DNA from 4 places in the Sphingobacterium anhuiense genome. Region 1 is predicted to be linked to each of the others. Evidence: riboswitches for the same ligand, from Rfam matches in the RefSeq annotation. Region 1 holds a riboswitch; each other region holds the start of a gene.
What was found. Region 1 has a riboswitch for S-adenosylmethionine ahead of metF (methylenetetrahydrofolate reductase [NAD(P)H]). Riboswitches for the same ligand answer to the same signal wherever they lie in the genome.

Region 1 (7,650 bases):
TTAACAGATCTTGATTGTACGTTCACGAGTAACGAAGATCTTGGAGATGTATTCTCTTATAGATAGCATATAAAAGGATCGGGCAACCGATCCTTTTACTATTAAAAACAGTTCTTTACACCATCTCTTCTCTCCGTTACAACTCACTCATTTTTCTTTCGAAACAACTTACTTTAAAATGTAAGAACTACTACGGATAATTCGAAGTAATACTTAACTTTGTATTATGATAAACGAGGAGAAATCATTAAATTTTATTGAAGAAATTATCGAAGCAGATCTTCGTAATGGGACCCATGATGGGCGTGTATTGACACGTTTCCCTCCCGAGCCAAACGGCTATCTTCACATCGGTCATGCAAAATCTATTTGCTTAAACTTTGGTTTAGGGCAGAAATACAATGGCCAGACCAACTTACGTTTTGACGACACTAACCCCGTGACAGAAGATACGGAGTACGTTGAAAGTATTAAAAACGACATTCAATGGCTTGGCTTCAACTGGGCACAGGAATTATATACTTCTGATTATTTTGACACCCTTTATCAATATGCTATAGACCTCATCAAAAAAGATTTGGCTTATGTAGATGATAGTACTGCCGAAGAAATTGCAGCAGCCAAAGGTACGCCAACTGAACCTGGAGTTCCAACTCCTAATCGCAGTCGTAGCATTGAAGAGAATTTGGTTCTTTTTCAAGAAATGAAAGATGGTAAATACCAAGATGGTGAAAAAGTGTTACGTGCTAAGATAGATCTTGCAAATCCAAATATGCACTTACGTGATCCGTTGCTATACCGCATCAAACACGCACATCACCACCGAACTGGAAATAAATGGTGTATTTATCCCATGTATGATTTTGCACATGGACAATCCGATTCTATCGAAAAAATCACACATTCTATCTGTACGTTAGAATTTATTCCACATCGTGCATTGTACGACTGGTGTATTGAAAAACTAGAAATCTATCCTTCAAAGCAATATGAATTTGCGCGTTTAAACATGACCTACACCGTTATGAGTAAGCGTAAGCTTTTACAATTGGTAAATGATAAATTTGTAGAAAGTTGGGATGATCCACGTATGCCTACTATTTCAGGTTTACGCAGAAGAGGTTATACTCCAGCAAGTATCCGTACTTTCTGTGATAAGATCGGCGTCGCTAAACGCGAAAATATGATTGATGTGAGTCTGTTGGAATTCTGTATTCGTGAGGATCTGAATAAAACAGCATGGAGAAGAATGGCTGTGCTAGACCCTATTAAATTAGTGATCACAAACCTTCCTTCTGACCACATTGAAGAACTACATGGTGAAAACAACCCAGAAGTTGAGGGTGGTGAAGGTTCTCGTATGATTCCTTTTTCAAATGAATTATGGATTGAACGTGATGACTTTATGGAAGATGCTCCAAAGAAATTTTTCCGTTTAGGTCCTGGCCTTTCTGTGCGTCTAAAAAATGCATATATAGTAACCTGTCATGATTTCGTTAAAGATGCAAATGGTCAAGTAGCAGAAGTACACTGTACTTATGTGCCCAATTCAAAATCTGGCGAAGATACTTCAGGAATGAAAGTTAAAGGAACTATTCACTGGGTTTCTGTGCCACATGCTAAAGAAACAGAAATCAGATTGTACGATCGTTTATTTAACGACGAGAATCCTGCTGCTTCAGAAAACTTCAAAGAATCGATTAATCCAGATAGTTTAAAAATCAGCAAAGCATTTATTGAACCTGATTTGTTAAATGCAATCCCTGGAAAAGGTTATCAGTTTATCCGTTTAGGGTATTTCACTTTAGATACATCTTCTAAACCAGATCACTTGGTTTTCAACCGTACGGTCGGACTAAAAGACTCTTGGGCCAAGGAAGTTAAAAAAGGATAATATTAATATTAACAAAAAAGGGAAGCAGCTGCTTCCCTTTTTTTAATATATCATTCTGATAGATACATCTTTTTATATTTATTGCTCAGCTCAGCAATATATGCATATCGGTCCTTTTCTTTTGTATTAGAAAGTATACGTTCATATAGATCGACCGAGTCAAGAGCCATCCTTATATTTTGAACTTCCAACCCGTTTTCAGGTTTGTCAATAGCTAGTTGTTGATAATAATCCATATGCTCTGTTAAAAATTTCATATTACGATCAACCAGCTGGTTTGCAAATTTTATTTCTCCAGTTTTATAAAGCGTATCAATAACATCCCCATAACTCGTCACATCAGACATACTATATAGTCTTTGGGGTAATTCATTAAATGCTTTTACTGCCACTTGTCTCGCTTTTTCGGTCTCCCCTTTTGCCAATAGGGTTCGCGCTGCTTTCCCGAAAATCTCTTCTGCATACATACCTGCAAAACGGAAGGAATCCGTATCAAGATAAGTTGCTTGATGTATGTTTCCCCAAGCGTATTTATCAACAATATTTTTATATAATTTATCGACATTAATTAGAGACTCCCCTTTTTCAAGCTTTGCTTCTATAGGCATCAACCGTTTGGCAAACCCTTCATTAACCATGTATTTATCCAATCCCATCAAACTTTCAGCGGGTACCATTCCTGAAAAATAAATTGGTCTTTTCCAATTATTATTCACAAGAACAGACATCAAGCCTAGATCTGCGCGAGTGACGTAATCATTACCAAAAGTCCACTCCATTTGTTTTGGGATCTCACTTTCCCATTCTTGAGGTACGACTTTATTTCTAATGACATCTTCCTTATTCACGGCAAGCTTCAAGCTTTTTGTTGGCAGAAAATTTTCATATTGTCCGTCTCTCATTTGAAGTTTGTTATCATTACTATCTGATAATAAAAAATCCAACAACAAGTTTATATCTGTAGATCCTGCTAAATTCAGATCATGGTAAGGCAAAGATTCTCGAAGGCCTTTTGCCACCTTTTCATTCGGTATCGTGATCGGCAATCCTGCGGCCTGATAGGTACCATTTTTCACCTGGCGGAAATACCAGTCAGAAGTCAAATAACTGATCACCACTATTCTAACATCCCGCCGAACACCTTCTACTTCTTGTAAATACCATAGCGGAAAAGTATCATGATCACCGTAAGTAAACAGGATCGCATTGGGAGCGCAGGTTTCTAAATAATTTTTCGCCATATCCCGAGCTAACGATTTCTCCGATCGATTATGATCATCCCAATTTTGACTAATAAGAATCAATGGGCCAGCTATGAGACATAATGATGTAGCAAGCAGATTTGCATTTCTTTCATTAATATATTTTTTAAAAAATTCAGAAATAGCAAATACACCTAATCCAATCCAGATTGCGAAAGCATAAAATGATCCTGCATAAGCATAATCACGTTCACGTGGTTGCAAAGGAGATTGATTTAAATAGATAACGATGGCCAATCCTGTAAACATAAATAAAAGACTAACAACAGCAGCATCTTTCTTGTTACGTTTAAAATGCCATAGCGCACCTGCGAATCCAATTATTAGCGGAAGGAAAAAATAGGTATTCCGAGATGGATTATGGATCATTTCATCCGATAATTTAGATTGTCCACCTATATGTAAATTGTCGATAGCCTTAATCCCCGATAACCAATTTCCTTCTGTTAAAGAACCGTGTCCCTGCTGATCATTTTGCTTTCCAACAAAGTTCCACAGGAAATAACGTGCATACATATGCCCCACTTGATAGTTAAAGAAGAATTTCAAGTTGTCAGCAAAATTTGCTTTTCTTCCTTCTTCAATACCTAAATAACCTTTATAAAAATATTGATGATAGGGTTTTTGACTGTAAATCCTTGGGAAAATGGTTTCTCTATCAAATTGATAACTTGCGGCTCTTTTTATTGGTGTATACTGGTGGTTGTCTTTTCTATAATCAATACGTTCATTGATACCTATCGGATTTGCATCAAAATATTGCCCTTTTATGAGTGGCTCAGATTCATACTGTTCTCTACTTAAATAACCCAAGAAAGAAAATACGTTTTCAGGATCATTATTATTTAAGGAAGGGTTAGCATTAGCCCTTAGCAATACCATAGTGAAAGAGCTATATCCTAATAAAATAAAACAGGTTGCCAAAATCGCTGTATTCAAAATAACTTTTCCTTTTCTTATGGAGTAATATATGCCATAAATTAATGCCGATAAGATCATTATGACAAAAACGAATATGCCCGATCCAAATCCTAATCCAAGTGTATTGACAAAGAACAAATCAAACTTGGCAGCAAATTTAATAAGGTACTGGATTATTCCCCACAGAATAATGGCCAATATTCCTAGTCCAATAAACAATGCTTTACTAATTCCCCAAAACGTTGTACGCTCAGTTTTCTTAAAATAAATAATAAGCGCTATCGCTGGAATAACTAATAGATTCAATAAATGAACTCCTATTGAAAGTCCAATAATATAGGCGATGACAATAAGCCAACGATCTGCATGCGGTTTATTAGCACGTGCTTCCCATTTTAGAATTGCCCAGAATACGACTGCTGTACATAAGGATGACATCGCATAAACTTCAGATTCTACTGCTGAATACCAGAATGTATCGGAAAAACTGTAAGCTAAAGCTCCCACCATGCCTGATCCCATTATTTTAATTAGGTGATTTTTATCATTGGATTGATGATCAGATTGGATAATTTTTCTTGCTAATGCTGTTATGGTCCAAAACAAAAACATAACTGTCAAACCACTGCATATAGCAGAACCCACATTCATCCAAAATGCAATCTGAGCTAAATTTCCTAAAGCAAAATTTGAAAATATATTCTGCAACATTAGAAACAAAGGTGCTCCAGGCTGATGAACAATCTGAAGTTTATATGCTGATGCAATAAATTCACCAGTATCCCACCAGCTTGTTGTTCGCTCTGCTGTGATAATGAAAACGGATGTTGCTATGATGGCACATAGCCAACCTAACACGTTGTTTAATTTCTTATAATCCATGAATGATTCAGGTTTAATTGATTATTTGATAAATCAAATTAATTTTCAATTAAATATAATAAAAAGAGATTTCATTTGAGGGTGATTAACTTTTTTTAACAAAAATTGAAACGCATAAAAAAGCCTGCTATAATGGGATAGCAGGCCTTTTTATACGATATAAGTCTTAGAATAACTTTTCTACAATACTTTTAGTTGGTCCAGGATTACTCATGGTATAAAAATGTAAAACTGGCGCACCAAAGTCAATTAATTCTTTACATTGTTGTACCAACCACTCTTCTCCGACTTGTCTCACGTCTGCATTATTTTTACATCCGGATACTGCTTCACTCAATTCCTCTGGAATATCCAAGTGAAAAATTTTCGGAAGCGTAATCAGTTGTTTTTTTGTTGTCAATGGTTTTAAACCTGGTATAATTGGAATATGAATATCATTTTCCCTGCACTTATTGACAAACTCTTTATATTTTTCAACATTAAAGAACATTTGTGTAACAATAAACTCAGCCCCCATCTCAACCTTCTTTTTTAACCATTTAAAATCGGTATTAAAATTTGGCGCTTCGAAATGTTTTTCAGGATATCCTGCAACGCCAATACAAAAGTTGGTCTTTTCTGAAATCGCAATATCCTCATGTAAGTACTGTCCTTGGTTCATATCGGCAACCTGCTGTAAAAGATCTGTTGCAAATGCATGACCACCTTCTGTTGGTATGAAATCAGGATCGCCTTTTCTTGCATCACCTCTCAATACGAGCACATTGTCAATACCCAAGAAGTTCAAATCTATCAAAGCATTTTCGGTTTCCTCTTTTGTGAAACCACCACAGATAAGATGAGGTACAGCATCCACTTTATACTTATTCATAATAGCGGCACAAATTGCAACAGTCCCTGGACGTTTACGATAAGCCACACGTTCTAATAAACCGCTCTCGTGCTTCTTATACATGTAGTCTTCTCTATGATAAGTCACATCGATAAAGGGAGGCTTGAATTCCATAAGTGCATCCATTGTTTTAAAAATACTTTGGATACCTTGCCCCTTAGCTGGTGGCAACAGTTCAAAAGAAAACAAAGTTTTTCCTTTGGCATTACTGATATGATCAACGATTTTCATTAATATTTTTTAAAGTGATTTTGGTTGGCTTACATCGAAATGCACAAGTGGACTTGTTTCAACTTATCTTTCCCAGCTCTGAGTTGGGGTAGAATGTAGCACCTTATAAAATAACAGGTTGCTAAGGCTTCATTGGGTCTATTCCCTCGGCCTTTCTCTATAAGCATCGGCTAATATCGGCAATAGAAATTTATAATCAAAATAATATTAAGGTCATGCCTAAAATAATGCCCCAATAAAACGTTTATTAAAATGGATTTCTTTAAATAAAAAAGGAGTTACTGCATATAACTACAGTAACTCCTTTTTATTAATCTGTATATCGTGAAGACTTTAAATCTCCTTATATAGCTCAACCAAACCATCTGGTAAATCAACCTCTAAAACTTTATCCTCTGAATCAATTCCTAGCATAAGATCGTCATTTAATGGGAACATCAATTCTTTTCCATTAAAGTCTACTGTTGCTATAAATTGCTGAGGCATTTCCTGTACATGTTTAATCTCTCCTAATTCTCCATGAACTTCATCAATCACCAAGTATCCAATTAAATCCGTATACCTAAAATCATCAGGATCACGCTCTGGCATTTTATCATTTGGAAGGTATATTTTCTTACGCACTAAAGGTTGTGCTTTATCAATATGATCGACATCTTCTAAATTTAAATAGGCTGTACTATTTGATTGGTATTTGATATTGTCGACAAAGTAAGGCACTAATTTTTTATTCACTTCAGCAAATAAAACATCAAAGTCTAAATCTTGATAATCTTCAAATTCAAAAAAAAGCTGAAGCTCACCTTTTAATCCACGTGTTTTGCTAATATAACCGATGTAAAAACTTTCTTCTATGGTCATGTTCTAATTTGAAAGTGCAAATTTAAAAATATAAATATATAAATACAGTACTTCGTAGGTATAGCAACTACATTCTTAAAAAAAAGCCGGATCAAAATTGAACCGGCTTTCTTGATACTGTATGAAAGAAAAATTAACCTTCAGTTTCTTCTGCAGCAGGAGCTTCAGTTTCTTCAGCAGGAGTTTCTTCTACAACTGGCGCATTTTTAGCGGCAATAGCAGCAGCTTTTTCTTCTTTTTTCTTAGCTTCAGCAGCTAATGCAATTTTCTTAGCTTCAGCTTTAGTAGTTGCTAAACCGTCTTTTTTACCAGCAGTTCTTGCATCATTAGCTTCAGTCCAAGCTACAAATTTAGCTTCAGCAGCAGCTTCATCAAATGCACCTTTTTTAACACCGCCTAATAAGTGTTTTTTGTATAAAACACCTTTATCCGAAAGGATAGTACGAGCTGTGTCAGTAGGTTGTGCACCATTATTCATCCAATCCAAAGCTTTGTCAAAATCCAAAACGATAGTCGCTGGATTTGTGTTTGGGTTATAAGAACCAATACGTTCGATGAATTTACCATCACGTGGAGCACGTGCATCTGCTACTACTAGGTGGTAAAAAGGACGTCCTTTTTTACCATGTCTTTGCAATCTGATTTTAGTTGCCATGTTTTTGTGTTATTTATGTATTCAACATATCCCCCGTGCTACATGCAAGAGG
Region 2 (7,650 bases), on a different contig from region 1:
TGCCGTCAGTGAAGGATATAGCAGTACTGTCGAACCTACCACTACCACTGAGAGCAGTATAGCGACAGAAAAAGATATGATTCAAATCAACTTCTTAGAGGAAGTCAATAATTATCAAAAAACTACCCGTGTAGCCAAATATGGAATTTTGATTATTATTCTAACATTTGCAGCACTGTTTTTCACAGAAATTATAAAAAAACAACGCATACATCTTATACAGTATATGCTGATTGGTTTTGCTATGGTACTCTTTTACTCCCTGCTTCTTTCCATTAGTGAGCATCTGGGTTTCAACCTCGCTTACCTACTAGCCGCATTAGCTACTATTATTCTTATCGCTTCATTCATTAAGTCCATTACCAATGATAGCAGATCAGCACTTATCTTTTCTGGAATACTTTCCATTTTCTATAGTTTCATATTTATCTTAATGCAATTACGTGATTATTCACTCATAGTGGGTACAATAGGTATATTTATCATATTGGCAATTTTAATGCGCGTATCCACAAAAATCAACTGGTATCAATACGATAAACGATGAGATTGGCAAAAGAAGGTATCAAGATATATTTAACATATATCTTGATACTCCTTAAAAGAAAAGCAATATAATGAAATGGATTATTGTCTCTATTTCCATCTATAGCAGTCGGATAAGCCTAATTGCTCATTTGCTGTCTATAACATGTGCATAGCGAGGCCATAGAAAGGGGCATCGTTGTGCACATGTAGCATGGAAGTATACTCCACCTTGTGTGATTCTAGGCTCATCCTAGTGTCGTCCTTGTGCGCTTGCAGGCTATTTGTTGTGTATCGCTAGGGTGATTGTATAGTCAGTGTTGTATGCTTATAGATTCGTGCTTATTTTAATATTTTCTGGAGTTAGGCTAAAAAATTTGGTTGTCTTATCCTATTTCAAAAAATAGACAAAATAAAGAATACTTTTTATACGCATCCTCCATATACAGAATCTGAGAATTTATCATGCAGCATATCGTAGAAACCGACATAGATGTGGACCTGATCTTCTTTAATAGAAAATTGCGCATGTTCCCACAACATTTTTCCATCCGTAGAGATTGCTGCTCCTTCATTCCAAGCGCAGGACTTTTCAATTACATAAGCGAGCACAACGACTGCAGCAGGATAACCCTTACAGACATCCTTATTCCATTCGACATACAACTTATTGTCCCTACGTTCCACATTAATAAGGAGTGGCGGGACCATATCACCTCGAAATACCAACACTTTCTCCGGATTAACATAGGGCACATTTTCGGTGTCATAATCAATTGCATTGTGGAATAAATAAGATTGGGCCGATTGAAAAGTTCCGATACGACTGCCTTTGGGGGCAACGTTTTTATAGCCAAATGCGATCGGTGCTTTAAGGTGTCTCAGAAATTGGGATACTACCTTCATACGCATCCGGTTAATAAGCGTCAATTCGCTAGGAGCTCTTTTCACAACTTTCGGAAGAGAGCGAATAATAGCCTGACCGTTTAATTCATAACCTACAATGCTTCCGACTTTACCCGAAAAGGGTCCATTTATCCCACCTTTTAAAATTGCCATAATGGTTTATTTATTTGAAAATTGGCTACAACAAAATATGCGTTTATATAAGTAACTATCTCGCAATTATAACTAAGTAAAAGAGAGGTTGTATTACCGCGGTTTAAACTCTAAAATACTTCTATAAACTCTTAAATATCATTTATACATTAATATAAGTTATTAACCGACGGAAGTTTTACTACGGTATATTTCACCTTCAGCTTCACTCCATATTCAAGGTAAAGCATTTCCACTACATGCCCGTATATCAAATGAAAAACTACAACACATTAAACTTTGATCCGAAGGACCTCACAAATGCACTTGATTAATATCAAAGGCATTGTAATTAAAAAAGACACATTTATTCAGGTGGCCTATGCTACATTTCATTGAGCTACTCAGTCCATTGACGACATATAAAAAGGTAATTCGACGCTTTCTTTCACTAAACGGCCTTCATCAAGTATATCCATAACGATTATACCTTTGTAATACGGTTTATTGTATCTTTCATCCGATACTTTTTGGATACTGGTAAATTTACCCCTCGTTTGAAAACGCTTCCAGTTTTGATCAAGGGATCCATAGGATTCCTCCAACATAAACAGTCCGGTATATTCCCAATATTTAACACTGTATAATGGGTTAGTGTCATCAAAGTCAATCTCCTTGCCTACCAATTTGGAAATATCGCTTTCCAGCTTCAAACTTATAAATTGACCAGAATTGGAGTGAGCAACATATGTATAATAGTTGTACTGGTCCGATCTGTCTGGATTAACAGTTGATTTAGTAGAAGATGAATACATAGAGAAAAAATTAAAAGCTGGTTTCACTGTCATTACATCAAGGATCAATGCTTCGCACGGTGCATATTTAATGGTGTGCAGATCTACTTTACCAGTCAATACTCGTTCTTGCTCATTGTTTTTATAAACTTTTCCACTAAAAGAAAAAGATAATCGACCGCCTGCTTTTTCATATTTAAAATCCGCGATTTGAAAAGATTTCTCTGGCTGAAGATGTGGAGCAAAATAGTTACCATCAGCTGAAGAATTTTGTTTGAAATACTGAACCTTGGCTAATGCTCCATTAGAAAGTAAAGTTAATTTCAATTGTGAATAAGTACCATCAGACTCCTTTACGCTCGTAATAAGATTGATCTGTCCACAATTGTCCAAATTATAGTCGTACTTCACTTTTCCTCTGACAGGATGATTATTGTCAGAAAACACGATACTCATGTTTGATAGGGGATTAATTTCTTCTGATTTCTTGCAACTAACAATAAGCAGTGGGCAAAAAAATAGCAATAAAAGCAGATATTTCTTCATTAAATCAATATTAGTTTCATTAAAATATTAAAACATTTATGTATAATGTATTTTACAATTTAAAAATAACCAAAAATTAATTCAATATCAAATTTAATTTTCCTAATGAAGAGATAATATATTAATAACACTGTAACTTACTAAAGGTTTATCCACCCCTTTTGATGGCTGGATCGTCAAGCATGCTTTTATGTCTCGTTCAGCCAATTCAGTTTTGATAAAAATAATATTGGCAGTAAATTTGAAATTACCTTGAAACGGCGAATAATAAAATGAAACAAAACAAATATGATGATCCTAGCTTCTTTGAAAGCTATGGAAAGATGCAACGTTCTATAGATGGTTTAAATGCTGCTGGAGAATGGCATGTTTTACAGAAAATGTTACCTGATTTCCAGAATAAGAAAGTGCTTGATCTAGGTTGCGGATATGGATGGCACTGCATTTATGCTAAGCAAAAAGGGGCTAAAAATGTAATTGGAATTGACTTATCTCAAAAAATGATTGATAAAGCAAAAGAGCTTTCCAAAAACCTTGAAATTGAATATAAAAAAATGGCCATCGAGGATATTAATTTTGACCATGAAGAATTTGATGTCGTTATTAGTTCACTTGCATTCCATTACCTAAAAGATTTGAGAAGTGTTTTTCTGAAAATAAATCAAATTCTTAAAAAAGGAGGAAGTTTTGTCTTTTCAATGGAACATCCCGCTTTTACTTCAAGAGCTGAACAAGATTGGTTTAAGGATGAAAATGGAAATCGTCTGCATTGGCCGATTGACAATTATCAGGAAGAAGGCCAAAGAAAAACTAAATTTCTTGGACACGAAGTAACTAAATACCATCGAAATCTAGAAACTATCATCAATACGGTTATTAAATCTAATTTTGATATTCAAGAAATATCGGAACCCAAACCTTCAGAGGAAGTTTTAAAAATTTATCCGGAAATGCAAGACGAGATGAGAAGGCCAATATTTATTATAATTTCCGCTATAAAGAAATAATAATCTGATCGACATCATTCATAAAATTCTCATCATGAATTAATTATTTTAAAATAAATTTTGAAACAAAATAAAATCTACTAACTTTGTAGAGTATTCAGAATTGCACGTTGCAATACCAACCGAGTTACATAACCGCGGTGGTAAATTAATATGGGTTTCGACCAAAAATATCTGGATACAGTTTATGGTTTAATCCTTTAAATTTTTAAATTGTATGTCAACACCAAATCTTTATCAACATTTACTGGAAAAATTCAGTTATTATTCAATCAACGAACTGATACAGCTCAACAATGATACGGTATCGGAAAAAGGTTGGGGTTCTTCCAAATCTACATTCCGCACTGCGCTCATAAGCACTTTTTCTAAAAGAGGGCTAGATCTTTCCAACATCATTTCTAGAGAAGATGGTTTTACTTCCGTAAAGTATGTCGCAGTAAGATTAGAGGAAAATACGCTTATCCCGATTCTCCAATAAGAGCAAAGACAGCTTTAAAATTGCGTATTCACTCAGCGCTAAAAAGGTTAAATAGCCCTTCCTTTTTGAGCACTGAGTGAAGCTTTTTTTATCCAGCTAATTATGTATAACTTTCAGTTACTAATATCAATGCTATGCCGCTTTATGCTTTTTTTTTAATGCGTTAAAATAGTATTTCATAATTTCACCAATTTCCTTCAATAGCTTAACACAAAGTGATATCGCATCATTCTGAACAATTCCTTCACCTTGTTTTCTTTCTCTAATACTTTATTTAATATGTTAAATGATCGTAGATTTTGTATCTTGCCTGTTCATATTCGTATTCTTTATGAAAAAAAAATCTTTAATAACGCTTTCCATTTTATTATGCGCTTCGGCATCAATAGCTCAGGAAAACAAAGAAACCAAAATGGTTCTTAATATGGAAAACACCGCAAAAGCACCATTAGATCCGCAGACACTTTGGAAATTAGGCCGTGTTTCTGGAGAAGGAATTTCAACAGATGGAAAAACTTTAGTATATGGTGTCTCTAATTATGCTATAGAAACAAACAGTTCGGAAAAAAACCTTTACACATTATCATTAGAAACAGGTAACACAGCTCCTCTAACAAGTGAAAAGGGCGGTGAGTCTGTCGTACAGATTACAGAAAATGGCGATATCATTTACTTGTTCAAAGGGCAACTTTGGAAAAAGAATAGATATAAAGGTGAAGCTATACAACTGACACATAGCGAAACTGATCTAGAAAATGTAAAGCTATCTCCAAATGGTCAATATATTTTATTTAGCAAAGCAGTTTTAATCAAAAAATATCACAGTACCGACAAATATCCTGATTTACCAAAATCTGACGCTTATGTTTTTGACAACCTTGACTACCGTCATTGGGACACGTTCAATAATGGAAAATTCAATCATCCATTTGTAGCCAGCTATAACAACGGTAAGATTGGCGAAGCAATTGATTTATTGCAGGATGAGCCTTTCTATAGTCCTCAAATGCCATTTGGCGGTTCTGAAGATTTTGAATGGACACCAGATAGTAAAGCTGTGCTATATGTCAGTAAAAAAAGGTTTGGAACAGAGTATGCCGTGAGTACAAATACGGATATCTACCGCTATGATCTTACTTCTAAGCAAACAACAAATCTGACTGAGGGTATGAATGGCTATGATACCAACCCGACTTACAGTCCAGATGGAACTAAGTTAACTTGGCTAAGTATGAAAAAAGATGGTTACGAAGCCGATAAAAATGATATCATTATTTTCGATAAAGCCTCATCTCAGCGTTTAAATCTAACTGCACATTGGGACGGCACAGTAAACTCTTTCATTTGGAGCAAGGACAATCGCAAGATTTATTTTGTAGCACCATCCAAAGGTACCGTACAACTTTTCGAACTGACTGTTCCTACTAATTTAAAAAACAAATCTTTAGCATCGATTAAACAAATCTCTGAAGGAAATTTTGATATCACAGGAATTGTGGGACAGGTAGCCAATCAGTTGATCGTAACATCAACAAAATTCACAAGAGCTACAGAGATTTACAAATATGACTTAACGAATAAAACGTTAACGGCATTGACGACTGTCAATGATAAAATGTATGCTCATATCAGTGATAATAAAATTGAATCCAGAATTACAAAAGCTTCTGATGGCCAAGATCTTTTTTCTTGGGTAATTTATCCGCCAGATTTTGATCCAACAAAAAAATACCCAACGATTTTATATTGCGAAGGTGGCCCTCAGTCTGCACTGACCCAGTTTTACTCATTCCGTTGGAATCTACAGCTTATCGCTTCTCAAGGTTATATTGTGATCGCTCCAAATCGTCGCGGGATGCCTGGCTGGGGAGTGAAATGGAATGAAGCAATATCCAAAGATTGGGGCGGGCAGCCTATAAGGGATTATTTATCTGCCATTGATGATATTTCTAATGAGAAATATGTAGATACAACACGTCGTGCTGCTATCGGCGCTAGTTATGGTGGTTATTCAGTATATATGCTGGCTGGAGTACATGAAAATAGATTTAAAACATTAATTGCACATAACGGCTTATTCGATATGAGAAGTTGGTATGGTACAACAGAAGAATTGTTTTTCGCGAACCACGAACTAGGCGGTCCTTATTGGGATAAAGCAAATGCAAAATCATATACCGAATTCAACCCTTCTGAATATGTTGACAAGTGGAATACACCAATATTAATCTTTCAAGGAGGTCATGACTACCGTGTGCCGATTGGCCAGGGACTAGGTGCTTTTCAGGCTGCCCAATTGAAGAAAATCAAAAGTAGATTAGTTTATTTACCAGACGAAAATCACTGGGTGCTATCAGGGCATAATGCTCAGGTATGGCAAAGAGAATTTTTCGGATGGCTGAAAGAAACCTTATAAATTAAAAAGGCTTGAAGTTTGGCTTCAAGCCTTTTTAATTTTATTTCTCCTGCTCTCCCTTTTTACCAAAGATGGAAAGCTTGATGTATTTTCCCGGCTTCTCTTTAATATCTTTCATAAGGTGATCAAGGCTTTCGGAAGCATTATTTAAATTATCATAAAGCTTATTATCATTGATCAATAGTCCAATTGAACCCTGCCCTTTGTTGATCTTATCTACTATTGTTTGGAAGTCAGTCATAGCCGTATTAGCTTTATCCATAGTTTGTTGGAAATCTAATTTAGCTGCTTTATCTGTTACAGTATTCAAATTGGACATGATAGCTGTGATCTGACCGCTATTATTTTTAAATGTATTGGTAATAACTTCAAGATTAGAGATAATGGTGGTTAATCTTTTACGTTCCGAACCAACCAGGCCTTCTACATCTTTCGTAATTAGCTCCACATTTTTTAAAGATGTTGAAATACTATGAACACTTTGCTTAAAGTCTTCTTGAAATTGATCGTCCAATACAGAATTGACAACTGTTAATACAGAATCTAATTTTATGGTGATGGTTTCAACTCTTTTCTGAATAGGTTCGACTTTATCCATTATATTTGCTTGAATACCTGAGGCTAATATTTCACCATCTTTAGCCATTTCTGTACTGTTTCCCATATCAAATACAATTGCTTTTCCTCCCAGGAGATCTGTACTTGCTATACGCGCAACAGTATTTTTCGGAACTTTGTATTCGGCTTTAATTTTAAATTCTGTCAGAATGCTTCCATCTGGTTGCAATGTCATCTTAGAAACACGGCCAATCTGATATCCGTTCACTAATACAGGCTTAGAGG
Region 3 (7,650 bases), on a different contig from region 1:
GTTTATTTTCCTAGAAAAAGTACTATCATTGTTGATAATATGAGTTATCTATTGCTCCCTACAATAGCTTTGCTTTTCCTATTAATTGGCTGTTTTGCATATACCCTATTAATCATATTCAAACAGAAAAAAGTTTCAGAGATGAAAACTGATTTTATCAACAATATGACGCACGAATTTAAAACACCTGTTGCTACAATTATGATAGCCAGTGAATCCTTGCGAGATCCAGAGATCATATCTGATGAGCGTAGAGTAAAGCGTCTTGCAAATATTATATATGATGAAAATGTGAGATTAGGTAACCATATCGAACGAGTATTAGATATTGCCCGTCTGGAAAAAGAAACATTAAAGTTAGAAAAAACACCTATTCACATTAATGATCTGCTTTCAGCAGTACTAGACAGTATGCAACTTCAAATACAAAAAGTAGGTGGCAAATTTGAACATCACTTTGATGCACAAAATGATATTGTAGTAGGAGATGAACTTCATTTGTCAAATGTATTTTTCAACTTGGTAGATAATGCTATAAAATACAGTAAAGATAATCCACACATAATTGTGAAAACGAAAAATACAAAAGAAAGTATTCAAATTACAATTATTGATAATGGGATTGGAATGGCAAAAGATCATCTATTAAAAATATTTGATCAATTTTATCGCATTCCTACAGGAAATGTCCACAACGTAAAAGGTTTTGGATTGGGACTATCATATGTTTATGATATTATTAAAAGAATGAATGGTAAAATTCAAGTAAAAAGCGATAAAGATAAGGGAACGCAGTTTGACATCCTATTACCCATAAAAAATTAAATTTAAAACGATATTAATTTCGTATATTATCATCAATATTCGAACAAAACCATAAGAATATGCAGAAGATATTATTAGCAGAAGACGATCCAAACTTAGGAGATTTATTAAAAGATTATTTAGAGCTTAAAGGGAAATTTGATGTCACCTTATGTACAGATGGTGAAGAAGCTGTCAATCAATTTCGCAAGAGCAGTTATGATCTTTGCATTTTAGACGTCATGATGCCCAAGAAAGATGGCTTTACAGTAGGCCGAGAAATCAGGAAAATAAATACAACAACCCCCATCATATTTGCTACTGCAAAAGGTATGATGGAAGATAAAACAGAAGCATTTGAACTTGGTGGCGATGATTATATCACAAAACCATTTCGAGTGGAAGAATTACTCCTTCGCATAAATGCATTGCTTAAGCGTGTTGTAAGAGAGAAAGATGATCAGGTTGTAAGCGATAAATTTGAGATTGGAGAGTACTTCTTCGATTATACAAGTCAACAAATTGCGCATAAAGGTGTGCAACAAAAACTATCAACGAAAGAAGCGGAATTATTACGTCTACTTTGTCTAAAAAAGAATGATGTACTGACTCGAGAAGAAGCCCTTTTAAAAATTTGGCATGATGACAATTACTTTACAGGCCGGAGTATGGACGTTTTCTTAAGCAAATTGAGAAAATACCTACGAGATGATCCCAAAGTTGAAATTGTCAATGTACATGGAAAAGGCTATAAATTATTGGTTAGCTAATACACAATTACTAGAATAATAAAGAGATGTTAAAAACATCTCTTTTTGTTTATCTTGCAACAATGAAACTATCAATTCCATTTTTTTTAATCCTTTCAATCTTTTGCTCTTCTACATCGCTTTATGCGCAAAAAGATACTTTACAAAATGATAATCAAGATTTTGAAACCAATGCTAAGCTAATAAATTATAAGCAATTAATAGTTCCTGCGGCTTTAATGACTTACGGAGTAATCTCATTAAATAACCCATACCTCAAACATAAGGATCAACAAATAAACAATTCAATTAATAATGATCCGTCCAAAACTTTTAAACTTGATAATGTTAGTGTTTTCATTCCTTCTGCCGCTGTCTTTGGGCTTGACTTACTCGGAATACCAAGTAAGCACAATTTAAAACAACGCTTAGTGGTAAGTTCGATTGCCCATGCAATCACCTTATCAGCAGTATATACCATAAAAAAAACGACACCTACTTGGAGACCTGATCGCGCAGATCAAGAATCTTTTCCTTCAGGACATACTGCTGTACCTTTTACTGGTGCAGAAATTCTATGGCAAGAATATAAAGATCAATCCATTTGGTATGGTATTGCAGGCTATACAATTGCGGCGGGAACAGGTTACCTGAGAATGTATAATCATAAACATTGGTTTTCTGACGTCGCCATGGGAGCTGGTATTGGTATTATGGGAACAAAAATTGCATACTGGCTATTACCATTATTTGATAAACACTTACAATCAAAAAAAACAAGTTACCTAACGATGGCAACACCGTTTTACAATGGAAAACAAATTGGTTTGTCTGCTAATTTCCAATTTTAAACCTTAGTTTATTGTCATTTTTATATAAAAGTTACAAAATATTTGTTTTTATAAAACTAATTCCGATATTTACAGCGCTTATAGAGAAAGGCAGAGGGAATAGACCCAATGAAGCCTTAGCAACCTGTCGATTGACAAGGTGCTACATTCTACCCCATCAAAAAGTGGGAATGATAAGCTAGACACAAAATATATCTTGTGCCCTCCTCTCTAAAAGCAATCAAAAAATTTAGTAAATAGATTCAAGAATTTTTGATCGTTTTTTATTTCAAATAAAAAAAAATCCGTCTAATTTCTTGCTTCGTTAAGGTTGAACAAATAAAATAATTTTATATTTATGTTACTAACGAACAACTTAGGTTACCCACGTGTAGGTGCCTTCCGCGAGTTGAAAAAGGCCAATGAAGCATATTGGGCTAAAAAAATCAGCGCGCAAGAATTATTGCAGGCTGGACTGAAAATCCGTGAAGGCAACTGGAAAACTCAAAAAGATGCTGGCATCGATTTGATTCCTTCCAATGATTTTTCATTTTATGACCAAGTTTTAGACTTGACATTAACTGTAGGTGCAATCCCTGCACAATACCAATCACTTTTAAATAACGAAGATAAAGGATACAATTTGGACCTTTACTTTGCAATGGCGCGTGGTTTCCAACAAGATGGCGTTGACGTAACCGCAATGGAAATGACAAAATGGTTTGATACCAACTACCATTACATCGTACCTGAATTCGTGAAAAATCAAGAATTCAAATTGACTTCAGAGAAATTCTTAAATGAATATAATGAAGCAAAATCTTTAGGTATCGAAACTAAGCCTGTGTTAATTGGCCCGATCTCATACTTATTATTAGGTAAAGAAAAAGAATCTGGTTTCAACCGTATCGATTTAATCGATAAGTTGGTTCCAGTATATGAAGAAATCTTAACTAAATTGGCTACCGCTGGTGCAAAATATGTACAAATTGATGAGCCATTTTTAGCTTTAGATATTGATGATGCAACACGTGCGCTATACACTCGTGTATTCACTAAATTAGCTGCTACTGCTCAAGACATCAAAATTATTGTAACGACTTATTTCGAGGCTTTACGTGACAACGAAGAAACAGCTCTAAACTTACCAGTTTACGCAGTTCATGTTGATTTAGTAAGAGGTGAAAACCAACTCGACACTATATTAGCCAAAGTTCCGGCTTCATTAACACTTTCCTTGGGTGTAGTTGAAGGTCGCAACATTTGGAAAAATGATTACGTAAAATCTTTAGCACAAATCAAAAAAGCTGTTGATGCTTTAGGCAAAGACCGTGTATTAGTAGGACCTTCGAGTTCATTATTACATGTACCTTTCGATTTAGACAATGAAGATAATGAAGAGTCATTGCCTAAAGAAGTTAAAAATTGGTTGGCATTTGCTAAGCAAAAATTAGCAGAGGTAAAAGATTTAGCGATCTTAGCTGAAGGCGAAGTCGATGCAAAAACCGCTGAGCGTTTCGAGGCCAATAAGGCTGCTGCGGAAGACCGTCGTACATCTTCTTTAATCCACAAGCCTGAAGTTAAAGAACGTACAGCGAATATCACTGATGATGATGCTAAACGTACATCTACTTTCTTAGCTCGTAAAGAAGCACAACAAGCGAAATTTAATCTTCCAGCATTTCCAACAACGACAATTGGTTCATTCCCACAAACTAAAGATGTTCGTAAATGGAGAGCTGATTTGAAAAAAGGCGCAATTTCTCAAGAACAATACGACAAAGAAATCGCAGAAGAGACAGAAAGAACAATCCGTCTTCAAGAGCAATTGGATATCGATGTATTAGTTCATGGTGAATTCGAACGTAATGACATGGTTGAGTACTTCGGAGAGCAATTAGCAGGTTATGCCTTCACTAAAAACGGTTGGGTTCAGTCATATGGTTCACGTTGTGTAAAACCTCCAGTTATTTATGGTGATGTTTACCGTCCTGCTGATATGACCGTACGTTGGTCTTCATACGCTCAAACCCTGACAAACCGTCCAGTAAAAGGAATGTTAACGGGGCCGGTTACGATCTTACAATGGTCATTCGTACGTAACGATCAACCACGCTCTACAACAACTTACCAAATTGCATTAGCGATTTTAGATGAAGTACAAGCTTTAGAAAAAGCAGGTATTAAAATTATCCAAATCGATGAACCTGCAATTCGTGAAGGTCTGCCATTACGTAAAGCTGATCACCAACAATATTTAGATTGGGCTGTACGTTCATTCCGAGTTTCATCTTCGAATGTAGATGATGATACACAGATTCACACCCATATGTGTTACTCTGAGTTCAACGATATCATTGAAGATATTGCTGCAATGGATGCTGATGTAATTACTATCGAGACTTCACGTTCGCAAATGGAATTATTAGATGCATTTGCTGCAGATTTTAAATATCCAAACGATATTGGACCAGGTGTTTATGACATTCACTCTCCTCGTGTACCGAGTACAGAAGAGATGGTTGAATTATTACGTAAAGCAAAAGCTGTAGTTCCAGCTGAGCAACTTTGGGTAAATCCTGACTGTGGTTTAAAAACACGTGCTTGGCCAGAAACTAAAGCTGCCTTAGAAGCTATGGTTGAAGCTGCTAAAATCTTGCGAGCTGAATAAGTTTAGATTTCTAGAATTATAAATATAAAAGATCCTGAAGTTAAATCACTTCAGGATCTTTTTTTGTAAAAAGATAATAGTTTCTATTTAATACTTTAATATAGAAAGTTTAAATTTACCCTAATCAAAAAAGTGTATATCATGAAAACTTTCACTTGTCTTTTATACTTTCTGTTTTTTGTATCAATCTATACCTTTGCACAAGAGGGCTATCCCACCCCACCATTCAAATCAAACACTCTTTTTTATATACAACATAGCGAAGGTCATAACACCTATGTCTATGAAGCAAATATGAGTGATAAACAGCATTTCAATAACAAGAATCCTATCAATAACTATCGGATTTTATATGATAAAGGAGGAGAAATTAAACCTTTAACTGGTATTCAACAAAAATTTGCCTACGGTATTATAACAAAAGAACTAGGAAATAATATAGTTGAGTTTGAGATTGTGTCTTACAAAAATCAACCCTTATATCTCAAGATGGATAAAGCAGGAAAGCCTTATGTGGAAACCACATTAAATGGTCACAAATTTAATCTCCATCGTATTTTCATCAAACAAAAAGAGGGAACTTCAGGTTTAGGGACGCAAGTTGAATATCTCATATTTTACGGCACAGACCACAGAGGTACCAAAGTACGAGAGAAATTGATACCGTAGTTGACATTTAGGCATCAATCCCGTTGCCTTCTACCATATTCAACTCTTTAATGCATTAGATTTTTTTATTTAATTAGTTTACATAAATTGATTGAAAAAGAAAATGAGGCGTTTATTTGACGTTGCTGCATCATAATATTTAAACGTATACCCTTCTTTAATTCAAGGGAAGGATATACGTTTTATTCATTTCATAAACAATCTATTGAGTTTATCCTCAATTAGAAAGAATAAACTATCATTTAGTTATTTTTTGTTTTTACGTGCTATTTTCCGTTTTCCTTTTATTCGATCTTCAACGTCTTTGATCGTGGACAACATCTCACTATCTAAATTTTCCAATCTAACCAAATTTAATACTTTTAAGGCTTTTTTAAATTTTTTAAGTTTTTCCAATATAAGTACCCTTTTTAATAGAAATAACGAAGATGAAACTCCGGGTATTGTTAAAGCAAACTCAATTGTTTTTTCTGCCTCTTCATATGCATTGGTATCAATCAAGATTTGTATATAAGGTTGATAAATTTCCAAAGCATATAAATTATGTACTAACGCTTCTTGAAAATATTTCTTTGCTTGTTCAAAATCAAACAACTGTTCCGCATGAAGTCTCCCCATCAGACATAGTGCCATCGTATTTGAATCGTCATAAGACAAGGCGTATGACAAAGATTCTAACGTATTTTCTAGGTAATATGGATAACTATCCAATGCCTGTAACAAATATTTATTCATAAAATATATTGCATCAATTCTCAAAAGATCCTTAAATAATCGATGTCTATTTAAGGATCAATAATTAAATAAAAGATTATCTTAAATACCTCGACTCACGAAATACCAAAGAAATCATTAATTGCTCGAACATTGTCGAGACCAAAATAAAGTCAAAAAAGGAGTAACTACGAGAAAAAAGTATTCTGAAGAATATACCCAAGATCCTTCTTTTGGATTGAAGTAGGGTTATTTAATATAGCAAACATATTCTTCTACTGTTAATTGTGAATACCTAATTGATTTTGCAAATATTTAAAACAAAATTGAAATTTCAAAATAAATTTATCAAAAAACTATTTAGGTATACGTTTCACGATCAACAGCAAATTATTTTCCAGAACCAAATAGCCATACTCATAAATAAAATAATAGGTCTGTCCTTTAGCATTGATGAAATTATGAGTATGATATTTTAAATCAAAGCCTTGCAGCAACATCTTTTCCTTGCTTATCTTGAGTATCCCTTCATCTCCCAGAACTTCTTGTAGAATACGCCTGTTCTTACGCAATGTATGATTGATCTTTCTGATCAAGTTCGTTTGATCACTATTCTGTTTATAGTTATAACTATTGCGACAGGCATCATCACAAAATCTTTTATCAGAGCGTCCCCTTATTGACTTTTTACAATCTAGACATTTTTTTAAATTAATTTCTTCTTCCATAAATCATAAAATAAACGACAACAAACGTTTACAAACGGTTATAGTCGATTACAAACGTTTACAAACGGTTATAGTCGATTACAAACGTTTATTAACCGATTAAAATCTCAATTACTTTTCACTTTTGTTTCTGTTTCCTAAGAATAATTCGAAAGGATGCATTTATTGAAGTTAAACAATTTTACAAACATTTAAAAGCAAAGTTATGAGCAGATTAAAAAACAGAATTCAATTGATTGGACACTTAGGTTCTGATCCCGTGGTAAAAATTAGCACAAGCGGAACTAAAGTATCAACCTTACGTTTAGCTACCAAAGATCTATTTAAAAACAAAGCTGGTGAATGGGTTGATGAAACCCAGTGGCATACTTTAGTGATCTGGGGCAACCTTAATACTACTGTAGAAAAATATTGTCTAAGAGGTTCAGAGTTGTTAGTAGAGGGAAAACTTACCTACCGCGAATACGAAGATAATAATGGAAATA
Region 4 (7,650 bases), on a different contig from region 1:
AATATCTCCCTTTCTTTGCCCATTAAAATAACCTAAATGCAGATCCATTACATTATTAAAAACAGTTTTACGTAGGTTCAATAAGGTATGAATACGTAAGTTTTCCATGATTCTCTGAGATAGATAACGGAATAAATTACTGATAAAGACAGATATAATGATTGCGATGCAGACAAACTTTAATGCACCATAAGGGCCATACTGTTGATTGGCCAAATTTGCATAATAAGTAAAATAAGCCGGTAATTGACCAAGACCTTCTGGCTTGACTAATACGACATCGCTTGAAACCTGTTCTGTATTGAACAATACATGAAGCAAGGGAGCCAACATCGCCAGGTTTAAGGTACTGAATACAACTGTAATTAATGTAAAGATAATATACGGAATAGCATATTTCTCAATGGGTTTGGCAAAAGAAAGTAATCTAAAGTATGTTTTCATTTATGATATTAAGGTAGCAAAAATACTAAAATTACGCGCAATATATAAGGAATACTTTAAAGGAATGAAATCTTGCACTTGGATGATATTAAAAATTTAATTCAATAAACACCAATTTAAACGACATTATACTAGTATTTTAATAGAAAAAGCCTAATTTAGTCCTTGTAAATTGTAAAATACCAGAACATAATGCAAATAGAAGTTGCCAAAAGGTTGCAACAAACCGAAGAATATTATTTCTCAAAAAAATTAAGAGAGATTGATGAGCTCAATAAAGCAGGTGCTCGCGTGATTAATTTAGGCATCGGAAGCCCCGACTTACCTCCCCACCCTGAAGTTATTCAGACCTTGACGACAGAAGCGGCTAAAACCAATGTACATGGCTATCAGAACTATAAAGGTTCACCTGTTTTGAGGCAAGCAATTGCAGATTGGTATCAACGTTATTATCAGGCAACATTCAATCCAAATACAGAAATTTTACCTTTAATAGGCTCTAAGGAAGGTATTGTTCACATTTGCATGACTTACTTACAAGAAGGTGATGAGGTTTTAATACCAAATCCGGGATATCCAGCATATGCGGCAGCAGTACGGCTAAGTGGAGCCACGGCAATTACCTATGATTTATCTGAAGAAACAGATTGGTTACCTGATCTTAAAAAGCTTTCTGAAAACGATTTATCAAAAGTAAAATTAATGTGGATCAACTACCCTCATATGCCAACTGGTTCGAGTGCAAACGAAGGATTTTATCTTGAGTTGATTGCTTTTGCAAAGGCAAACCATATTTTAATCTGCCACGACAATCCTTATAGTTTTATCTTGACAGACAGCCCTAAAAGCATTATGTCTATTGAAGGTGCAAAGGATGTTGCCTTGGAACTTAATTCATTAAGCAAATCCTCCAATATGGCCGGATGGCGAATCGGTATGTTAGTGGGCGCAGAGGCACGGATCAATGAAGTATTACGTTTTAAAAGCAACATGGATTCGGGAATGTTCTTACCAGCTCAATTAGCAGCGGCCAAGGCATTGCAGTTGGATCAAACATGGTATCAAGATTTAAATGCAATCTATCACGAAAGAAGACAGTTGGTTTTCGAAATCATGAACCTGTTGGGCTGTACATATAAAAAGAATCAGGTCGGTTTATTTGTGTGGGCCAAAATTCCAGATAATTACGAATCAGGCTACACGTTAAGTGATGAGGTGTTAGATCTATCACGTGTCTTTATTACTCCCGGAGGTATATTCGGAAGTGCTGGAAACACCTATATTAGAATAAGTTTATGTGCCTCAGTTGAAGTATTAAAAGAAGCAATTGCTAGAATAGAACAAGCAAAACAAACGAATTAAGATTGAAATAACATGATGAATATAGCCATTATTGGCGTCGGTTTAATTGGTGGCTCCGTCGCCATGAAACTAAAAGAAAAAAAATTCTGTGATCAGGTTTTTGGTGTTGACAAAAGTGATGCTAATCTAACAAAAGCATTGCAAATAGGCTTCATTGATCAAAAGGCAACATTAGAGGAAGCTTTAGAAAAATGTAAAGTGATCATTCTCACAGCTCCAGTTGATGCGATAATCACATTAGCGCCCCAATTATTGGATCTCGTAAAAGATCAAGTCATCATTGACATGGGCTCAACCAAACTTAATATTTTACAGTTAATTTCGGAACACCCTAATCGTGGCCGCTATGTTGCCGCCCATCCAATGGCTGGTACCGAATATTCAGGCCCCGAAGCAGCATTACCAAATTTGTTTAAAGATAAAATGATGGTTTACGTTGAGGCATTTAAATCTGATGAAGATGCATTCGAATTAACAGATTCCATTACCGAACAACTGGAAATGCGTACGTCATTTATGACTGCAGAGGAGCATGATACACACACAGCCTATGTTTCCCATATTTCTCACCTGACTTCTTTTGCTCTAGCGCTAACTGTTTTAGAGAAAGAGAAATCGCAGGGTCGAATATTTGAATTGGCAGGATCTGGTTTTGAATCAACGGTACGCTTAGCAAAAAGCTCACCGGATATGTGGACACCTATTTTCAAACAGAACAGAGTTAATGTACTAGAAGTGTTAGAGGAAAACATCAAGCAGCTGCAGGCTTTAAAAGATGCCATCCAAGATGAAAATTACACTCAATTACACAAATTGATTAAAAAATCAAATAAAATTAAACGTATTATTAAATAAAACCCACTTGCTCCAACTGGCAAAGGCGAATTATTGTTTCATACAAAGTAATTAGAAGAAAGCATAGGAACTCGCAAGGTTCCTATTTCTTTTTTATAATAAAAGATCACAGGATCATCGCTCTGCTGTTGCCTGTTTAACACCGTATGCTTCAGTTATATTGCTTTCATTACTGATATGGATTTCATCCACGACGTATAAACATATCGGAATAAATAAATGCTGCCCCATCAACTACCAATACTTACATTATAGTGAGAGCTTACGATCAATTACGAGTAGAATTAGAAGTATTTTCTAAGAAATAGCATAAAATATTTTGGTTTGTAAAAAGCAAGGCATATATTTGCAACGTAGTTCAAATAGAAATACATCTAATCAACACCTCTTAATCAGGTCTTGATTTATAAAGAAGTGGCGAGAGACTGGCTCAATGACCCACTGGCAACCTTCAAAATACGTTTGAAAAGGTGCCAATTCCTGTCCAAAGTAATATTGCTTTGGAGGATATAAATGAAACGACAAATGATAATAACATTACAACAAAACAAGAAGGTAAATTCTAGCACCAACGTAACAGATACAAATATTCCATCAAAACAGATGCGAATGCTTTTGCACATGTTTACGTTTTCTTGTTAATCAATCTTTTTTAAAATTTATTGATTTCAAGTACATATCCATGTGCATAATCTCACCCCTATTTTTTATTAACGAATCTTCAACTAATTAATTATAACTACAATGTCTACAAATAAAAATTTAAAATTCGAAACACTTCAAGTGCATGCTGGTCAAGTTGCCGATCCAACAACTGGAGCGCGTGCAGTACCTATATACCAAACCAGTTCATACGTATTTGAAAATGCAGAACATGGAGCAAACTTATTTGCATTAAAACAATTTGGGAACATCTATACACGTCTGATGAATCCAACAACAGATGTATTTGAGAAACGTATTGCTGCATTGGAAGGTGGTATCGCCGCTGTAGCAGTCGCTTCTGGACAGGCGGCACAATTCATAGCATTAAATAATATCGTAGAAGCTGGTGAAAATTTTGTTTCCAGCAGTAATGTATACGGTGGTACATATAATCAATTTAAAGTAGCATTTAAAAGAATTGGTATTGAAGTACGTTTTACTAAAGAAACAACCGCCGAGGAGTTTGAATCACTAATCGATGAAAACACAAAAGCTTTATACTTAGAAACAATTGGAAACCCAAGTTACGATATTCCAGATTTTGATAAGATAGCAGCTGTCGCTAGAAAACATGACTTACCACTTATCGTAGACAATACTTTTGGAGCTGGTGGATATCTATTTAAACCTCTTGAACACGGCGCTTCCGTAGTTGTAGAGTCTGCAACAAAATGGATTGGTGGTCACGGTACAAGTATTGGTGGTGTCATTGTAGATGGTGGTACTTACAACTGGGGAAATGGTAAATTCAAACAGTTTTCTGAACCTTCAGAAGGATACCATGGATTAGTTTTTTCAGATGTTTTTGGCGTTAATGGCCCATTTGGAAACATTCAATTTGCAATCCGCGCACGTGTTGAAGGACTACGTGATTTTGGACCAGCTATTTCACCCTTCAATTCATTCCAATTGATCCAGGGCTTAGAAACATTATCGCTTCGTGTTCAGCGTCATGTAGACAACACATTAGAAATTGCGAAATGGTTAGAAGCCCATCCGCAAGTGGAAAAAGTGAATTATCCAGGGTTAAAAAGCTCTCCTAGCTTTGCAAATGCGCAAAAATATTTAAAAAATGGATATGGTGCTGTTCTCTCATTCCAAATAAAAGGTGACGTGACAAAAGCCGATGCTTTTATCGATAGCTTAGAGCTAATAAGTCATCTCGCAAATGTGGGTGATACGAAGTCATTGATCATACACCCTGCGGCGACTACACATCAACAACTGAGCGAAGAAGCTCAAAAAGCTGCAGGTGTATTTGTAGGATTATTACGTCTATCTGTCGGCATCGAACATATTGACGATATCAAAGCAGATTTACAGCAGGCGTTCGATAAAATTAAATAATTTCAGATAGCACTATTATATAAAAGCGTAAAAAAAACTATGAGTAAGAAATTAACGATTGGAATGTTTGGATTCGGGGTTGTAGGACAAGGATTGTACGACATTATCAAGACTAAAAACTTAAATTTAGAAATTAAAAAATTTGTCATCAAGAACGCTGACAAAAAAAGATCATTACCTGCTGAATTATTCACAACAGATGCTGAGGCTATTCTTGGTGACTCTGAAATCAATACCGTAGTAGAATTGATCGATGATGCTGATGCGGCTTACGCACTGACTGTTCGTGCATTAAAATCTGGAAAAAACGTTGTTTCTGCGAATAAGAAAATGATTGCCACGCATTTAGAAGAATTAGCGGCAATACAACAAGAATACGGAACAAGTCTACTATATGAAGGTGCAGTATGCGGAAGTATTCCAATTATCCGCAATTTAGAAGAGTATTATGACAATGAATTATTACATGCCGTGACCGGTATTTTTAATGGCTCCTCTAATTTTATATTGTCTAAAGTCTTCAACGAAAATCAACCTTATGCAGATGCGTTAAAAGAAGCGCAGGACCTAGGTTTTGCTGAAACTGATCCTACATTAGATGTCGGTGGTTTTGACCCTAAATACAAATTAACGATCGTCGCTGCTCATGCTTATGGTATCAATGTCAATCCTGACGATGTTTTCAATATCGGTATTGATAAATTAGGAGCACAGGATATTCGCTTTGCAAAAGAGAAAAATTTCAAGATCAAATTGATCCCTACTGCCCGAGAAATAGATCAAAATAAAGTGGTTCTTTATGTTATTCCTAAGTTTATCAGTTCGGAAAACATTTTATTCAATGTTGAAAATGAAAATAACGGCGTCCTAGTAAAAGCAGCATTTGCAGATGAACAATTTTTCTACGGTAAAGGTGCTGGAGGTCATCCTACCGGATCGGCAGTATTATCTGATATTACAGCGCTACGCTATGACTACAGATATGAGTACAAGAAGCATTTAAATACAAATGCATTATCATACAGTACCGATCATGAAATCAAGGTGTACTTGAGATATGAAGATGACAGCCTAGTTGAAAAATTAGGTTTCACAAAAATTATTGAAAGATATTATGCTCCTGATTTTAAGTACGTTATTGGAACAATAAATTTGAAGAAAATCACAGATCTTAAATCTGAAATAAACAAAACAGGAAATTTTATAGCTGAAATTGCCTAAATTAATAAAAAGTACCGAATACCAACCAACCCTAACACTTGCTAATCACAAGTGAAAAACGTTGGATCTACTTGTAGATTCAACGTTTTTTATTTATCATCATCCCAATTCACTTCTATAAACCCCGTGCTGCGTCTACTACAAATCATGACTTATATTTAACAATTTAGATCTTTAATTAATGGCATTACTTACCACATAATTAGGCTCAAAAACCATTTAAACTGCTATTTTTTGTTAAAAAATAGCATATTTAGAACTATAATAAATATGTGGCAGAAAATTTGCTTAATATCGTTAATATCACTATATTGTGATGTTACTAAAAATATTATAAATTATGGCTAAGTGGTTAACAATTCTACTGATAATGGTAGGCAACTTGGTTTTTGCAGATACCAATACAATTAATGCACAAGAACACTCGAATTCAAGTTATATAATTCTTGCGGTTGTTGCCTTGTTGGCAATAATCTACATTCTATATAGAAGACAAAAAAGAAAATTTAACGATTAAGGGCATAAAGGGAAGTGAAACTTCCCTTTATGCCTTAGTGTTTCCACATCGAATATCATCCTCCCGCCAATCATAGGTCATTCTAACAGACCTTCATCACGAAAACTATAATAGCCATTGTCTGTAAAAATAATGTGATCATTGACCTTAATATCCATTATCCTAGAAGCCTCCGCAATCTTTTTTGTCAGAATTTTATCCGCCTGACTTGCTTCACGCGAACCTGATGGATGATTATGAATTAATATCATAGAATGAGCTTTACAATTAAGGGCATTTCGTAGAATAATGCGAACATCAACTGGAGTAAAATCATTGCCTCCACGACCTATTAATTGTTTATCCAGCACTTTACAGGCTGTATTTAAATACAAAACCCAAAATTCTTCATGAGGAAGATCTTGTAACTGGTACCGAAAATATTCATAGACCCGAAGACTACTGTTTAACAAAGGTTTTTCAATATATTCTGATTCCTTTCGTCTACGTCCCAGTTCAAGTGCAGCGACAATCGTAATCGCTTTAGCTTCTCCTATACCTTTAAACTCACAAAGCCGCAATACCTCCATTTTGGAAAGACTATCCAGATTGTTTTGAACACTGGATAAAATACGTCTGCACAATTCAACTGCAGTTTCTTGCCTTGAGCCCGAGCCAATAAGAATAGCAAGCAACTCTGCATCAGACAGTGAACGACGACCTTGCTCCAATAATTTCTCTCTAGGACGATCTGCCTCCGCCCAATCTCGAATGACCAGTTTGCTCATATCACAATAATAAGGTGTAAAATAGGTTTATATAATCTACTAATTTAATCATAAATTTAAAAACTTAAAATAATTAGTATCAATTATTTAAATAAATTTTAGCATTTCAAAGCAGACATGAGCGTGCTTTCTTTTTTTCAAATCGTTTTGAAATCTTATATTTGTAATTGAACATTTATTTTAATAAAATGAGTAAAGCGATTATTAAAACAGAAAAGGGCGACATGACTGTACAATTTTATACAGCAGATGCTCCAAATACCGTTGCAAATTTCATCAAATTAGCTAAAGAAGGATATTACGATGGATTAAGTTTCCACCGTGTGTTGCCTGACTTTGTTATTCAAGGTGGATGTCCAAATTCACGTGAAGGTGCTTCTGGTATGCCTGGAACAGGTGGCCCAGGTTACAAAATCGACTGTGAGTTAACCG

Region 2: linked by a shared signal. The riboswitch ahead of ACFS6I_RS24205 (hypothetical protein) and the one ahead of metF (methylenetetrahydrofolate reductase [NAD(P)H]) in region 1 are both predicted to bind S-adenosylmethionine.
Region 3: linked by a shared signal. The riboswitch ahead of metE (5-methyltetrahydropteroyltriglutamate--homocysteine S-methyltransferase) and the one ahead of metF (methylenetetrahydrofolate reductase [NAD(P)H]) in region 1 are both predicted to bind S-adenosylmethionine.
Region 4: linked by a shared signal. The riboswitch ahead of ACFS6I_RS08335 (O-acetylhomoserine aminocarboxypropyltransferase/cysteine synthase family protein) and the one ahead of metF (methylenetetrahydrofolate reductase [NAD(P)H]) in region 1 are both predicted to bind S-adenosylmethionine.

What each region holds. Positions count from the first base shown of each region.
Region 1 covers NZ_JBHUPE010000011.1:162,593-170,242, forward strand. The annotation lists gene ACFS6I_RS20690 (carbonic anhydrase) at 1-66, shown strand, start outside; gene ACFS6I_RS20695 (glutamine--tRNA ligase/YqeY domain fusion protein) at 227-1,894, shown strand; gene ACFS6I_RS20700 (glycosyltransferase family 117 protein) at 1,945-4,959, opposite strand; gene metF (methylenetetrahydrofolate reductase [NAD(P)H]) at 5,126-6,082, opposite strand; SAM riboswitch class I at 6,143-6,248, opposite strand; gene rimM (ribosome maturation factor RimM) at 6,416-6,943, opposite strand; gene ACFS6I_RS20715 (30S ribosomal protein S16) at 7,077-7,598, opposite strand.
Region 2 covers NZ_JBHUPE010000020.1:222,556-230,205, forward strand. The annotation lists gene creD (cell envelope integrity protein CreD) at 1-547, shown strand, start outside; gene ACFS6I_RS24190 (DUF6266 family protein) at 952-1,584, opposite strand; gene ACFS6I_RS24195 (hypothetical protein) at 1,968-2,813, opposite strand; gene ACFS6I_RS24200 (class I SAM-dependent methyltransferase) at 3,176-3,910, shown strand; SAM-I-IV-variant riboswitch at 3,999-4,092, shown strand; gene ACFS6I_RS24205 (hypothetical protein) at 4,128-4,391, shown strand; gene ACFS6I_RS24210 (S9 family peptidase) at 4,723-6,807, shown strand; gene ACFS6I_RS24215 (MlaD family protein) at 6,848-7,650, opposite strand, start outside.
Region 3 covers NZ_JBHUPE010000002.1:53,325-60,974, forward strand. The annotation lists gene ACFS6I_RS03455 (sensor histidine kinase) at 1-825, shown strand, start outside; gene ACFS6I_RS03460 (response regulator transcription factor) at 885-1,574, shown strand; gene ACFS6I_RS03465 (phosphatase PAP2 family protein) at 1,637-2,404, shown strand; SAM riboswitch class I at 2,480-2,584, shown strand; gene metE (5-methyltetrahydropteroyltriglutamate--homocysteine S-methyltransferase) at 2,742-5,054, shown strand; gene ACFS6I_RS03475 (DUF4833 domain-containing protein) at 5,196-5,723, shown strand; gene ACFS6I_RS03480 (hypothetical protein) at 5,970-6,458, opposite strand; gene ACFS6I_RS03485 (hypothetical protein) at 6,794-7,165, opposite strand; gene ACFS6I_RS03490 (single-stranded DNA-binding protein) at 7,371-7,650, shown strand, end outside.
Region 4 covers NZ_JBHUPE010000004.1:634,645-642,294, reverse strand. The annotation lists gene ACFS6I_RS08350 (ABC transporter ATP-binding protein) at 1-444, opposite strand, end outside; gene ACFS6I_RS08345 (pyridoxal phosphate-dependent aminotransferase) at 637-1,806, shown strand; gene ACFS6I_RS08340 (prephenate dehydrogenase) at 1,819-2,661, shown strand; SAM riboswitch class I at 3,063-3,177, shown strand; gene ACFS6I_RS08335 (O-acetylhomoserine aminocarboxypropyltransferase/cysteine synthase family protein) at 3,406-4,713, shown strand; gene ACFS6I_RS08330 (homoserine dehydrogenase) at 4,753-5,934, shown strand; gene radC (RadC family protein) at 6,529-7,218, opposite strand; gene ACFS6I_RS08320 (peptidylprolyl isomerase) at 7,407-7,650, shown strand, end outside.